Regions from separate parts of the Peribacillus sp. YIM B13477 genome, predicted to be linked through region 2. Evidence: predicted binding sites of a transcription regulator. Region 2 holds the regulator's gene; the other holds the start of a gene.
What was found. Region 2 encodes LexA, which represses DNA repair genes until DNA is damaged. Its sites were predicted from a motif close to CGAACATATGTTCG; they were not measured.

Region 1: ACFX4H_RS26305 (YolD-like family protein) is a predicted target of LexA. The motif match lies at 1,798-1,811, and genes of this name have one in related genera.

What each region holds. Positions count from the first base shown of each region.
Region 1 is NZ_JBHZPD010000020.1:14,670-18,103, forward strand. It holds gene ACFX4H_RS26295 (molybdopterin-dependent oxidoreductase) at 479-1,213, opposite strand; gene ACFX4H_RS26300 (hypothetical protein) at 1,206-1,364, opposite strand; gene ACFX4H_RS26305 (YolD-like family protein) at 1,421-1,765, opposite strand; gene ACFX4H_RS26310 (hypothetical protein) at 1,943-3,196, shown strand.
Region 2 is NZ_JBHZPD010000009.1:21,051-24,484, forward strand. It holds gene ACFX4H_RS21875 (YneB family resolvase-like protein) at 1-596, opposite strand, end outside; gene yneA (cell division suppressor protein YneA) at 616-927, opposite strand; gene lexA (transcriptional repressor LexA) at 1,082-1,705, shown strand; gene ACFX4H_RS21890 (esterase/lipase family protein) at 2,183-3,434, opposite strand, start outside.

The DNA of each region.
Region 1 (3,434 bases), on a different contig from region 2:
CCATCTCAACTAACCATCTAAATAGGATGTCATTCCCTTATTCAGTACTTTTTTTGCCATGCCAAATAACCCTCCAAAACTCTTTTGGAAGGATTTTTCTCTGTATCACAAAACCGTTATTTGGCTAAATCCCGGAACGACTTTTCTCATTTTTTAAAAGCGTATATATCCCCTGAAGGAGATTCTTAATACTGGCAAAGAGCAACTCTTTGGCAGACGTTCCTTGTAATATTTCTTTTCATGGATTAAATTAATCGATTCAAAGATAATCAGGGCCGATTTTTTTCTACTATCCCGGGAATGGATTGGATCACTTATATTTCTTCTACGATTACAACTAAAAGGATAACTAAAAAGTTTCTTCACCCGTTTTCTTTTCCTTAAAATAAATTGATGATTATTCTACCTTAACTTTAATTTTATCAGTGGCATTATACCCATAACCTTTTTTATTCCAAAAAGGTAAATTAGGTTGAATTTAACCAAATGAATCTGTTGCTCTGGATTTAATCGTATACTCACCTTTTTCTAAAATAGTCCATTCAAATGACCAACTAACCCATCCATACCCAATATTCTTACTAGGTAATATATCAGCTTTTCTCCATGTATAGCCACCATCAATACTAATTTCCACCTTTGTAATTACTCCTTTTCCTGTCCATGCAATCCCTCTTATTAAATGCTTACCAGTATTTACAAATTCCATATCCAGCGGTTTTTGGATAGTCGAATTGATATTTATTGTAGTGACTGGATATGCATCCAGATCATTGTCTTTATTTGGATAATACACGTAATCAATTGTTTGAAAAGGCCCATTGAATTTAGAATTAATAACACTTATCTGCTTTATCCACTTAACAGATGCCATTGCATACCACTGCGGAACTATTAACCTCAGTGGATAACCATGTTTAAAAGGAATTGGCCGATTATTATACTCATATGCAATAATGGTATCCGGATGCAGTGCTTTCTCGATAGGCAAACTCCTAGTGTAGGTGTAAACCTCATCTAGATCGGTCCTATTTCCATAATCATAACCCTCCACGACAACTTCTTTAGCCCCTTCACCCAGTCCAGATAGTTCAAGTAAGGTCCTTAATGGCACGCCTTTCCACCTACCTTGGCTAATGGCTCCCTTTCCCCATTGTTCTCCAAATATTTTAGGTTCGAATAGATTACGCTTGTCTCCTGAGCATTCATACAGAGTTTTTTATCTTTTGTATCCACTCATAAGCTGATATAGCAGCAGTCCATTCCGGTTCTTTTCTAAAGTCAGTTGTTATTACTGAACAACTACCAGATTGTAAGAACTTAGCACCGTTCGCAAACACTTGAACCTCAATCTGAATTTCCATTTGTATACTCCTAACTCTCTGTGCCTTTTCCTTCCTGAATTTAAAAAGGGCTTTTTTTAATCCTCAACGATCACACTAATAATTTCATTAAACTTAATTTTCTCGTAGGAACTATCTTTCTTCTGAATACTTAACTCTTTCGTGATAGGATCAATATACACACAGTATCCATGCAGTTCAATTGGATTTCCCTCGTTATGCAATCTAAAGCTTATCGGTAAATGATATTCCATCGCATAATGAATGTTGTTTTCAAATTCTTCAACCTGGTATTCATCAAGGACAGGTTTTTTATTTAAGAAATAATCGTCCGTATTCTTTTTTTTAGTTAATGCTTTATGTTCTGGTAATATCAATGCTGCTTGCCATTTAATGATTCCTCTATCACGAATTGTACCCATTATAAAGATCCCACCTTTTCATTTATCATATACGAACTAACGTTCTTATTGAAGGTAGAAAAAAATATTCATCCACCTTGTCATTGGAAAATTGGTCTTCCTTTTATAAATGTTATGGGTTTTACTAATTTTAAGGATATAATTACCTTAAATACAGAGTGAGGACGGGAATTTCAGATGAAGATATCAGAAGTGTTTACAGCAGGTGGAGTACCTAATATTACGTATAATTCAAGGGAAAACTTAGAATTAGAAGATAACTTAACAATGGATTTGGATTTACAGGGTAAAATTATTTCTATAACTGGTCCTACGAAAATTGGTAAAACAACACTTTGTAAAAAGGTTATATCAATGGATAATCTTATTTTAATATCCGGTGGTGCTATAAAATCGGGAGAAATATTATGGTCTAGTATTATCGATAAAATGGTTATTCCAAATGGTTGGAGTAAAGATAAAGGAAATGAAAAAGAAAAAAAAGAAACTACTAGTTTTAAAGCTATGATTGAAGCTGGTTTCTCTGGATTATTTAAAGGTAGGGTAGAAGGGGCAGATACAGAATCAGAATCCGAAAAAAATACTACAAAGGAATCCGAAAACTTTACTCCTAACCCAATGAATGCTGCAATCGAATCGTTATTAAAAACCGGTAAAATTTTATTGATTGATGATTTTCATTATTGTAACCCCGAAGTACAAACTGATATTATAAGAGCATTAAAAGAGCCTGTTGGATCAGGCCTGAAAGTTATATTATGTTCTGTTCCACATAGAGGCGTTGATTCAATTAAAGTTGAAAAGGAAATGGAAGGAAGGGTAATTCAATTAAGTATTGATCCATGGGAGAGAGACGAACTATATGAAATTTCTAAAAAAGGATTTGATGCGTTAAATATAGAATGCCCTGATTCTGTTATTCAAAATTTCATTAGCGAAAGTTATAAAAGTCCTCATTTAATGCAAGATTTTTGTTATTGGTTTTGCAGAACAAATAAAATTAGAGAAAAGCAGCTAATTAAACAACAATTACCTGAAGACGTTGATTTTGAAGAGTTTTATCTAAAGCTTGTGAAAAATCATGCTTCTAAAGATCTTTACGATAAACTTGTCGCAGGACCTCCAAGAGAAAGAAAACTGAGGGAATTCCAGAACGGCAGTGAGGGTGACGTCTACTATGCTGTTATGACAGCATTATCTTACTTAACTCATGAAACTGAGATAACTGTTGATATGGTCAGAGAACAGTTAAAGGAAATATTAGTTTCATCTTCAATGCCAAACAAAACACAAGTCAAACAAGTTCTCCAAAAAATGTCAGAATTAGCAAAAGACCATACGAATAGGGAACCTGCATTAGATATTCAAGGGGATCGAGTTTATATAGTCGATCCATTCTTTTCATTTTATTTAAAATGGAGTGAAAAATAATTGGATCAAAAAGAACCAGTATCATTATCGATACTGGTTTTTCTTTTGCATTTAAATTAGTTTTTGTTCTCTTTTATTTCAATTTGACCTTACATATTATGCCGAATAACACAATACTACAATAACTGTACGAAGACACAAAGATAAGTACATTGGGGACATGAATTTGAGTACATAGAGTTAATAATCCAAAACCGCACCAATTCAATCTCTAAACTGTTTTGAGATACAAAATCGA
Region 2 (3,434 bases):
TTAGATACATTGTATCCAAAGCCCCTTAATGTGGCTGCGATTTCTGAGAATGTTAACCCATTGGCACGCAGTTTAATAATTTCTTCAATAGGAATCTCCATACGGTCCCTTCCAGTGGAATTCCTTTGATTCTGAAGATTTTTTTGAGGACGGTACCCTTTTTCAACGGCTCTCATCATTCCGCGCTTTATTTTAAGATTATGTAGTTTCCTTTGATATTCTTCTACAATGCCCACTATCTGAATGACCATGGCATCCGAATCCGATAACTCCAGCTCCCCATCGTGTGAGAGAGTATAAATTTTCACAGCTTCTTTAAGGATGACATGGAAAAGGGCTATTTTGGCATTCCCTCTTCCCAGTCTTGTTTCATCCTGGATTAATAGCACTTCAGCTTCTTTGGTTTTAAATAGTTCGAGCATGTCAAAAATGCCATCCCGATTCAACTCATAACCACTTGCCTGTTCTTTTATAATGGAGACAACTTCCACATCCATCTTTTCAGCCAATTTGACTAATTCATCTTCCTGCCTTGCCAATGATGTTTCCTGTGACTCTTTTTCGGTGCTGACCCTACAATAGATTACCGCCTTCATAATACCCTACCTTTACTACTTACTGCTCACTGGCCAAATTCTGGACAAGTTCTTCCCCTTTAACCGGTATGACAATGACTTGTCCAGGCTTTATCGAATCCGCGCTGACTCCATTATTCTCTTCTATCCAACCAATGAATTCTTTTTTTGTCAAATTTGATTCTTCATATTTTTCGGCAATTCCCCATAGGGTGTCACCCTCGCTTACTTCTATAGAAAGGAAATCCTTTTTTTGATCATTGTTCAATGTACAAGAGAATAAAATTGAAAAGATGAATACTGATCCCGCTAATAGAATCGTATAAATATAATTTTTGTATAATTTTTTCATAATAATCCCTCCAAAGCGAATGTTCGTTCGTATGTTATGATCAAATTATAATACGAACGTTTGTTTCAGTCAACAACAAATTCGAACTTATGTTTGTATAGAGATGGGGGCCATGCTATAATGTAGCAAAGAACATTGGGGAAGAGGTGCACAAATGACAAAACTATCAAAACGGCAGCAAGATATTCTTGATTTCATTAAAGAAGAGGTCCGCCAAAAAGGGTATCCGCCTTCCGTACGGGAGATTGGCGAAGCAGTGGGACTTGCATCAAGTTCAACAGTACACGGACATTTATCCCGCCTGGAAAGTAAAGGCCTTATTAGACGTGACCCAACCAAGCCAAGGGCCATTGAAATAATGAATTTGGAGGAAGCGAACAATATTCCCAAAGTCAATGTCGTGAACGTGCCGTTACTTGGAAAAGTAACAGCGGGCATGCCGATAACGGCCATTGAGAACATTGAAGAATACTTTCCGCTTCCCGAAAGCATGGTTCCACATGATGACCATGTATTCATGCTGGAAATCATGGGTGAAAGTATGATAGAAGCAGGAATTCATGATGGAGATTATGTCATCGTGAAACAACAAAGCAGTGCCAATAATGGAGATATCGTCGTGGCGATGACGGAAGATGATGAAGCCACTGTAAAACGATTCTTTAAGGAACCGGATTACATAAGGCTTCAGCCTGAGAACTCAAATATGGAACCAATTATTTTACGAGATGTTTCGATACTTGGAAAAGTAATAGGCTTATATAGACAAATACACTAAAAGCGCTTCCCGCGCTTTTTTTGTTTGTTTAATTTATGTCCAGAATTCTCTCAATATGCATATGGAAGAGTAGATATTGAAATATTTTTTAATAGAATCTAGTTTCATGCGAATTTAAACATCCTTTATAAGGGATGAAAGTTACTATCGCCTTTCTCGTAATATGATACTTTGGAAAAAGCTCATTGAAATAAAAAAAAGAGGATTTAAAATCCCCACTTTAATAAGGTTTAGATCGACCAAGTCATTCCACTGTTGAATCTGCACTTGTTGACAACCATTTGCAAGTGCAGGGAAAAAAATACATATATTTATTTTCCCCCGATAACAAACTTCCAACCATATCCATCAGAGACCCGTTGAATTAATACTTCAATAAGTAATTACGACCTGGCTGTTTCCATTGGCTGAATTACCATCTCCCTAGTTACCCCTACCATCAAAATAATGCCTCCTCAACTAAGAGAAGGCATTTCGTTATTTCTCAATATAGACCGAACGAATCAGCGTCCGGGTTCTTACAGTACCATCCACATTTTTTTCCTTAACATCTATTGTTACATTATAAACACCTGACTTAGGTACTTCTGGAAGGGTGCCAGTAAAATTTTCAGTATCCATTGCCTTAATTGAGTTTTTTTCACTAATTTCATTACCGGTTTCATCTATCAGATGAACCAAAAATGTTGTACTGATTGGTCTTTTTTTATCATTCATTGGATTCTTTATTAAAAATTTTGCATCTTTTTGCTTAACTTTACCGGTCATACTTAATGTAATGGGATTCTTTTCGTTAAATTGTGCTGTGAACAGGAAGGCGTCTTTTGGCGATTTAGTCTTCATTCGTACTTTCCAGTCACCAATTTCAAGGTTATTTCTGTAGAATGATTGGATGGTTGCACCATTAAAAAAGGAAGTTTCATTTTTGGCTGAATGAACCTTTAAGGAAGGTGAATACTTTTTATTGGATGGAGAAATCAATTCAACCTCGACTTCATTTGAGGCTGTATATATGCTTATATTACCTGGGGCAGCTTCATTTACATGGAAGCTTTGTTCGACCCAGACATTTTGTTTCAGGACATCACCCAGAACGGTTTGAGCGAGTGCTGTTGTAATGACATCATCTTCAACTCGTTCTTTATAATTAACATGATATGCAGGAATCCCAGCGGTGGATGTGCTTTTTAAATAGGGTTCAATTCTTGAAAATACAGCTGAGCCAACTCGAATATTGTCGTGATCAAAGTTGGGACCCGTAAATAAATGTGTTGCATAGGGTATTTTTGTACTCCATACATTCACCAGTCCATCATTTTCCCCATATGATGATAAATATTGTCCCCCCATTGATAAGGCTGATAGTACCGGGCCTCTGTTCATACCTGCCACAGTGAAATACAAGTTTTTACGAGAGTTGATATGGTTATCCGTGACAGAACGAAATTCAGCCATTTTACCAACTTGTAAAGAATAAGTTCCCTCATCTTTTTGACCTAATAAGGAACCAAGCCAGCCCGCATACCAGCTATAAGCCAAATCAGCTAAGTGAGAACCATGATGTGGGGAAGCTAAAGTGATCACCCTTCCAACATATTGGTGTGCTCCATAGTGGACTAGAGCCGCTTGGGTGTCTGGGCCCCCTTTGCTGTGAGCTATAATATTTACTTTTTTGCCCCCGAAATGGTTACTGATTTCTGAAAGCATTTGAGCTAAAAGCCTTCCATTG